One region of the Aliiglaciecola aliphaticivorans genome, then DNA from elsewhere that is predicted to be linked to it. Evidence: predicted binding sites of a transcription regulator. Region 1 holds the regulator's gene; the other holds the start of a gene.

Region 1 (4,396 bases):
CCATCTATGTTTCTGATGAACAAAATCCTTGGCATGTAGAAGCAGATGAAGGCACACTTTATGAGGACAATCGCATTCAATTAGAAACTGACGTAGAAATTAGAAGCCTTGATGATTCTGGATTTGTGCAAACAATTAGAACACAATTTTTAGAAATTAATTTGGTAGACAAAACAATGATGTCAGATGAGCCAGTTGAGATAAACGGAAAAGATTTTGTTGTTAAAAGTAATGGCTTTGTTGCAAATTTAACTACGCAGGAATATGAACTTAAAAATCATGTGCAAACTCAATATGCGCCTCGTTAGCGCCTTAATAACCAGCTTACTGTTTAGCACTGCTATATTGGCAGGTGAAAACGACTTTAATTTACCGATTAAAGTTGACTCTAAGTCAAACTTTTTTGATGGTAAAACCAAAACCTCTATTTTTAGAAAAGACGTTAGGATTACCCAAGGCTCCCTTGAGATTCTGGCGGATGAAGTTGAAGTTATCGCTGGCTTAGGTGAAGGTAAAGAAATATTTATTGCTCGGGGGGAACCCGCAAAATACAGTCAAACACTAGATGATGGCAGTAAAATTAGTGCTGCTGCCAATGAAATAAAATACCAAGTGTCTAATCGAACATTAACCTTAGTTGGATCAGCTGAATTGAATCAGGATAGCAGCCTTGTTAAAGGTGAATCCATTCAATTCAATATGGAGTTAGAACAATTAATAGCTGAAAGTGACAGCAATGCAGAAGGTGGTGTTACGGCTATTTTTCAACCTGAAAGTATTCGTAAACGTCAGGACGAAAGTGCAAACGAAGAATCCAAAAATTCAGAACAGCAAGACATTAACAAGTTGCAGGATGAACAACCTTAATGGCAACATTAAAAGCAACCAATTTAGCTAAATCATATAAATCTCGACAGGTAGTTCGTGATGTTAGTTTGGAAGTGTCTACTGGACAAATTGTTGGTTTGTTGGGTCCTAATGGTGCAGGTAAAACAACCACGTTTTATATGATTGTTGGGCTAGTACCTTTAGACAAAGGCGATATTTTTATTGACCAAACAGCGTTGACATTGCAGCCCATGCACATTCGGGCTAGAAAAGGAATTGGGTATCTTCCCCAAGAATCATCTATATTTCGTAAACTGACCGTTTACCAAAATATTATGGCAATTTTGCAAACCCGAAAGGAATTGAGTTCTGACCAGCGCGAAGAGCAAGCTGATGCATTACTCGATGAGTTTAATATAAATCACATTCGCAATAGCCTTGGCATGAGTTTATCTGGGGGCGAACGTCGAAGAGTAGAAATAGCACGGGCGTTAGCTGCCGCACCAGAATTTATCCTATTGGATGAGCCTTTCGCTGGAGTAGACCCTATTTCGGTGAATGACATAAAAAAAATAATTCAACACTTGCGTGACAGAGGTATTGGAGTATTAATAACGGATCACAATGTACGTGAAACCCTAGACGTGTGTGAAAAAGCGTATATTGTGAGTCATGGTGAATTAATAGCTTCTGGTACTGCAGAAGAAGTTTTAAATAATCAACAAGTCAGAGATGTATACCTTGGCGAGCAATTCAAGCTATAGTACAGGTATGTTGTTTTTAACCAAAGCTTTGTGGCTAAACAAGTAAGAATAAAAAAACTAAATGAAACCCTCGTTACAATTAAAATTTAGTCAGCAACTAACAATGACGCCTCAATTGCAGCAGGCGATACGTCTATTGCAGTTGTCAACGCTGGATTTACAACAAGAAATACAGGAAGCGTTAGAATCCAACCCCCTTTTGGAAGTAGAGGATGGTTCTGATGTCCCCACTGGGGATTCCGCTCTAGCAGATAGTAATGATAAATTCACTGAAGAAACCGTTTCCGCAAGTTCAGATTCCATTGACACTAACGAAGCGTTAGAAAAAGCGGATATACCAGACGAATTACCCATAGATAGTACCTGGGATGAATATATCAGTGCATCTTCAGCACCCGCATCTATTAGTGGTGGTAGCGGCGGGGATGATGATCAAGTTTTCCAAGGCGAAACCAGTGAAAACATACAAGATCATTTGTTATGGCAGATGCGGCTGACCCCTTTTTCAGAAGTTGATAACGCCATCGCCATTGCAATCATCGACTCAATCGATGAATCTGGATATCTCACCATTAGCACTGAAGATGTGCTTGCAAGTCTCGACCACGAAGATGTAGAGCTAGATGAAGTTGAATGTGTTTTAAAACGCATTCAAATGTTCGATCCTATTGGTTCCGGTTCAAGAACTCCCCAAGAGTGTCTAATGGTGCAAATGAATCAATTTGCGCCTGATACGCCATGGTTGAATGAAGCTAAATTATTGATCAGTGAATATGCAGACCTGTTGGGTAGCAAAGACTACCGAACACTAATGCGTAAAACGCGCTTAAAAGAAGATGAATTACGTGAGGCCATGCGCTTATTGCAAACCTTGAACCCTCGCCCAGGCAGCGCGTTAATAATTAGTGATTCAGAGTACGTCATTCCTGATGTTTCTGTAATGAAGAAAAATGGACGTTGGCAAGTAGAGTTAAATCCCGATAGCTTGCCTAAACTGAATGTGAATCAGCAGTATGCAGCTATGAGCCGCAACGCTAAAAACACCAGTGACAGCCAGTTTATTCGTTCACATATGCAAGAAGCCAAATGGTTTATCAAAAGCCTTGAAAGTAGAAATGATACGCTACTAAAAGTAGCCAACTGTATTGTTCAACAGCAAGTCGGATTTTTCGAGCATGGACCGGAAATGATGAAACCAATGGTGTTAAATGATGTCGCAGAAATGGTGGATATGCATGAATCAACCATTTCCCGTGTTACTACACAAAAATATATGCATACACCAAGAGGGATATACGAGCTGAAGTACTTCTTCTCCAGCCATGTGGCAACAGATTCTGGCGGAGAGTGTTCTTCCACGGCGATTCGCGCGCTCATTAAAAAACTTATTGCTGCCGAGCTTCCAACGAAGCCGCTTAGTGATAGTAAGATTGCTGATCTACTGGCCGACCAAGGCATAAAGGTTGCCCGTAGAACCATAGCAAAATACCGGGAGTCTTTATCGATCCCACCGTCTAACCAACGCAAGAGCCTGCTGTAGGCTCGACAACAGAAGGAATACGCTAATTATGCAAATTAACCTTACTGGCCATCATGTAGAAATTACAGATTCATTGCGAGATTACGTAGACAACAAATTTACAAAGTTAGAAAGGCATTTTGATCACATCAACAATGTCCATGTCATTCTCAATGTCGAAAAGCTTAATCAAAAGGCTGAAGCGACAGTTCATCTTAGCGGAGGGGAAGTGTTTGCAACCTCAGAACATAACGATATGTACGCAGCCATTGACGGATTAATCGATAAGCTTGATCGACAGGTGATCAAGCACAAGGAAAAAATCAAACGTCATTAACCTATATTAGATTATTTAATGGAAATTAAAGACATCCTTTCCTCTGACTGCACAAGTTGTGCAGTTCAGGGGACAAGTAAAAAACGAATTCTTGAAACTATCAGCCTGATAGCGGCAGAAAAGATTGACGGTATTGATCAGACTACCATTTTAAATAGTTTGGTAAATCGCGAAAAAATGGGTAGTACAGGAATCGGTAATGGTATTGCCTTACCCCATGGCAGATTAGCCGGCTTAAAAGACGTCGTTGCCATATTAATCACCAGTGATCCTTCCATCAACTTTGACGCCATAGATAACTGCCCTGTCGATATATTTTTTGCTATTTTAGTACCTGAAGATAAAGCTGCAGGCCATCTGCAAACCTTAGCAACCATAGCAACAAAGTTAAGTGACAAAGAGATTCTTAAACGTATCCGCAGCGCACAAGACAATAGCCAGTTATATGAGGCAATCGTTGCATGAAGCTGATTATTATTAGTGGTCGTTCTGGCTCAGGAAAGTCTATTGCACTGCGCTCTTTAGAAGATTTAGGTTATTATTGTGTTGATAATATTCCAGTTAATCTTCTGCCCACCCTGACCCATACGGTGATGGATGAGTATGATCAAGTAGCCGTCAGTATCGATGTGAGAAACCTTCCTAAGGTATCTGGTGAACTAGTCGAAATTCTTGATTATTTGCCAGCAAACTGGGATATGACCATCGTTTATTTAGATGCCAGTGATGACATGCTAATTAAACGTTTCAGCGAAACCCGCAGACTGCACCCGCTGTCACGTCAAAACAAATCCCTTTCAGATGCGATTCAAGCGGAAGGTCAATTATTAGCTCCTATCGCAGAACGTGCTGACTTATATTTAGATACTGACAAGCTTTCAGTTCACCAATTAGCGGAGTTAGTGCGAGAACGAATATTAGGCAAAAAGAGTTCTAGGCTGGTTTTAG
Region 2 (4,396 bases), on a different contig from region 1:
AGCTGGATAGAGCACCCGCCTTCTAAGCGGGTGGTCGCAGGTTCGAATCCTGCCGGACGCGCCAGCGGAACGGTTGGATATGGATTTGATATCTGGGAATACTTTTTAATAATGTGTATTTGAGAAAAGTAGAAAAGAGTAAGCAGATAGTTATTTATCTGGCAAGTAAAAATAATTTAGTGTAAAAAGAGTAACACAGTGGTGGACGTAGCTCAGTTGGTAGAGCCCCGGATTGTGATTCCGGTGGTCGTGGGTTCAAACCCCATCGTCCACCCCACTTGCGGAAGTGGTGGAATTGGTAGACACGCTGGATTTAGGTTCCAGTGCTTCACGGCGTGAGAGTTCAAGTCTCTCCTTCCGCACCATTGTTAGTTATCTATCTCCCAGTATTATTCAAATAGTAGGCTCTATCCCATTAACGGGGGATCAGCTTTCATCTCGTTCTATTGAGGCTCTATCTTCAAAGTTAAATTCCTAAGTAACCAAATTCAAAACATCCATGGTCTGTAGGCGGTGGCTTTAGCCCTGCATTTATTGATATCAAATTCACGGCCTAAAGACCGTGCTACAGGTGTGGGCTCTATCCCATTAACGGGGGGGATCAGCCTTAACTTCTAATTTCTTTGTATATTTAAGTTTTCTGAGGGAATATCTAAATACAAACTAATCACCTGACCACCCCGCAATACACTAAACATGAGTGTTTGAGCTGTGGGTAATAAGGTTTGAACGGCCTCCAGCCCCTCATCAGTGGTAATATCGTTACCGTTAATCTTTTGTAGTACGTCGCCTTCTTTAAATTTTGCGTTTCGATATAGTTTAGGATTCAAACCTGGGAGCACATTAAAACCAGCAGATGGGTCATTGCGATCAAAAGGTGAAATAGTGATGATATGCTCCAGTAGTTTAGGTCGGTTACCAATGGATTTGGCAACGTCCTGAGGGTGAGTATTTTGATCATATCCTTCAGTCAGATTCTTGCTTGTGTTTGCTGCTAGATTATTTTCTTCAGATACCGTGCCCCTGAGTAATAATACTTCTCGCTGCCCTTCATTTAACAATATAACCCTATCGTTTCTAATTTCTTGTATTACTGCGTTAGTGTATGCGATTTGATCATTAACAAAATAAGTACGAACTTGTAAACGAGATTGGATGGTTGCTGAGGCCTCCATTTCCTCATCACTTGCCACAACTCCTATTAAAGAAATATTCAGAGGACTGGCTGGTAAGCCTTGCAAATCGACTTCGGGTGTTGCTGTCTCAGCATTGGGTAACTGCTCCATATCGGAGTTGTCAGATGTATTTAACAACTCACCTTTGACTTCCTCTGAAAGTTCAACTGGTTCGTGATCAGATGGACCAAACATGACATAGCACAACACGGCTATTGCAATGCAAAGGAAAGAGAGGATTAATTTACTATTACTCATGGGGTCAGCTCGTGAGTTTGATATTGTGTCATATCAGCAGGATACCCATCACTAGCCCTGTTCTCAATGCTTAATTTAATCCTCGTTTTAATCCACTAACGTTCATTTCTGCTCTTTTCTTAAAACCACTCAACCTAGCAGGTTTTGCTGATATTTAGCTAAGTCATGGATAGTTTCAGTCTGGTTTGACCGCACTACCTAGGTTTACGCAAAACAACATAGATTACTTTGGGTTTCTAAAATGAAAAGGTAATTTAATTAGACTAATATATGTGACTTAAATTATGACCATTGGTTTTTATTTTAATTCATATTTTAAGTTTGTTATTCATATTTTAAGTTTGTTATTCATATTTTAAGTCGTCTTTGGTCGATGATTGTAAAAATCATTTAAATACAACAAGTTAATTTGAAATTGAGAGTTGGCATACATTGTGCATTTAGGTGTGGAGAGATTAAAATTTATCCGAAGTGGAGTGATAAAATGAGTTTTTTTACAGATAAGAAAACAATGTTAGTTGGAGCCCTTTCCTTCATCAGCAGTGTTTCAGCAGTGATGCTGACAACTCAAGCCAATAGTAGCAGTGTGCCTTTCTTTACTGAATCAGGCAGTACACCACAAATGGTAGTAAGCCAAAACGTAGCAAAAGAACAAGCCTACATATTACAAGGGTTGGGCCGTGATGCTTTGGTATCCGCAGTTGAGCGCGTCGGCGGTGCAGTTTCGCGAGAATTTCCAATTATCAATGCTATTAGTGCCTACTTATCTGTTAAGCAGGCCGATGAACTAGCCAGTATTTCTGGTATACAGGTTACTGCAGATAGAAACGTGATGACTATGGGGAATGGCAATTCAGCCAATGCTGCAGGTCAATTAAAAAAATTCGCTATCGACAATAATATTGCCACTCAAACACAGGCAGATTTATTACATGAAAAGGGAATTACTGGAAAGGGCGTAACAGTTGCTGTTTTAGACAGTGGCACGTTAATGGGCGGCAGCCAAGGTAAATACCTATTACAGAATCAATATGAACGTTCACGCGCGTTTTATAAGTATGATGCAATTAAAAGTAAAAAGACACGGGCTTTAAACGATGATCAAAATGGTCACGGAAGCCATGTTACGGGTATTATTGCCAGTAGTCTCAAAACGGATGAAGGTAAATTTAACGGTATTGCTCCGGATGTGTATTTGTTGTCAGTTAAAGCCTTTGATGCTTCAGGTAATGGTAGCTATACCGATGTGTTAGATGGATTAAACTATATTTATCAGAACCGTAATCGCTATCGTATCCGTGTATTGAATTTATCTATGGGGGCAAGTGTACAATCAAACTATTGGAGTGACCCGATTAACCAAGCAGTAATGCGCTTATGGGACGCAGGTATTGTTGTTGTAACTTCAGTAGGTAATACAGGCTCGGATTATGCGACTGTGACCGTACCTGGAAATAATCCTTACATTATTACTGTTGGCGCACTGACAGATAGTTATACACCTGACGATTATAGCGATGATCGTATGACTACCTTCTCATCAAAAGGCCCCTCAGTAGAAGGCTTTGTTAAACCTGAAATTGTTGCTTTTGGTGGGCATATCGCTTCTAAAATGAACAAAAGCTTGTTGAAAAACAAAAATTTTGTAGAGTCTGAAACAGGTGAGGATTACCACCTGGTGTCTGGTACTTCACAAGCCGCAGCTGTGGTAACGGGTACGATTGCACTTATGCTGCAGTACAACTCTCGTTTGTCCCCTGATGATGTGAAATGTCGCTTAATTGATTCCGCTACAGCGGTAAAAGACCCTGCTACGGGTGAAAATTACGGACCTTTCACTCAAGGTGCTGGCTTAATTAATGCCTATGCAGCGGTGACCAGTGACGCTTTTGGTTGCGCCAACGTTGGTTTAGATCTTGAAGCTGATCTCAATGGAGTGGCACACTTCAAAGGCCCAGCTCGTGTGACTGAGCAAGGTCAGTTGTTATTAGCCCTTAACAATGGTGAATTTGTAGCAGAAGGGTCTATTTGGGACGGTAGCAGTACAATAGAAGGTTCAATTTGGGACTCTACTAGTAGAATTGAAGGTTCAATTTGGGACGGATTAAGTTCAATTGAAGGATCACTCTGGGATGGAAAAACAGCTCTTCAGGGTTCGATTTGGGATGGTTCTACTTCAATTCAAGGTTCAATTTGGGACGGAACTACAGCTATTGAAGGTTCAATCTGGGATGGTTCGACAATTCTCGAAGGGTCCATCTGGGACGGATTCTCAGTGTTAGAAGGTTCGATTTGGGATGGAACAACCTCACTTGAGGGATCGATTTGGGATGGCTTATCCAGTCTTGAAGGGTCCATATGGGATGGTACTACAGCGATTGAAGGTTCACTTTGGGATGGTTTATCATCGATTGAAGGTTCCATTTGGGATGCATTAACTTCCATTGAAGGTTCAATTTGGGATGGCAACATGTCTATTGAGTCTGTAGATCAAGCGTTGTTAGATGAATCAGTGGTAAACGATGATGAAGAGACCAACAAGCTTCTAGAAGTTGAGCTGGATTAATCTAATCTGTCCCTAAATCTATAATTAACAACCAAAGCTAAGCTGCATTCTTTGAATGCAGCTTAGCTGTTTTAGACAAAGAGTGTTAAATTTAGTTGCTCAAGTAAATTTGGACATCTAAAATGCTTCAGCCTTAATCAATTAGGATAATATGAGTTCATGAAGTCATTGATGCTAGTTAAACTTTTAACATTGCAAACAATGCTCGCTTTAATTGCTCTAGTCAGCACGTTTAATGCGGTAGCAGACAATGAAAACATTAAATTTCAGCGCATTACTCTAGATCAGGGGCTATCCCAAGAAAATATCCTAACCGCGTTTCAAGATTCCGAAGGTTATATGTGGTTTGGTACTCAAGAAGGACTAAATCGATATGACGGTTACCAATTTAAAGTAT

The links. The regulator sigma-54, encoded in region 1, starts transcription at its own class of promoters, with help from an activator protein. The targets are predictions, from matches to a motif close to GTTGGCACGNNNNTNGNNT.
Region 2: the regulator sigma-54 is predicted to act here: its motif matches at 1,855-1,873, upstream of ACYVIL_RS12130 (S8 family peptidase).

The regions. Positions count from the first base shown of each region.
Region 1 covers NZ_BAAGTF010000017.1:34,337-38,732, reverse strand. Annotated here, with positions in the region: gene lptC (LPS export ABC transporter periplasmic protein LptC) at 1-308, shown strand, start outside; gene lptA (lipopolysaccharide transport periplasmic protein LptA) at 280-867, shown strand; gene lptB (LPS export ABC transporter ATP-binding protein) at 867-1,592, shown strand; gene ACYVIL_RS09255 (RNA polymerase factor sigma-54) at 1,654-3,132, shown strand; gene hpf (ribosome hibernation promoting factor) at 3,161-3,448, shown strand; gene ptsN (PTS IIA-like nitrogen regulatory protein PtsN) at 3,467-3,913, shown strand; gene rapZ (RNase adapter RapZ) at 3,910-4,396, shown strand, end outside.
Region 2 covers NZ_BAAGTF010000020.1:90,599-94,994, forward strand. Annotated here, with positions in the region: tRNA gene ACYVIL_RS12110 (tRNA-Arg) at 1-64, shown strand, start outside; tRNA gene ACYVIL_RS12115 (tRNA-His) at 202-277, shown strand; tRNA gene ACYVIL_RS12120 (tRNA-Leu) at 281-365, shown strand; gene gspC (type II secretion system protein GspC) at 615-1,433, opposite strand; gene ACYVIL_RS12130 (S8 family peptidase) at 1,918-3,999, shown strand; gene ACYVIL_RS12135 (ligand-binding sensor domain-containing diguanylate cyclase) at 4,171-4,396, shown strand, end outside.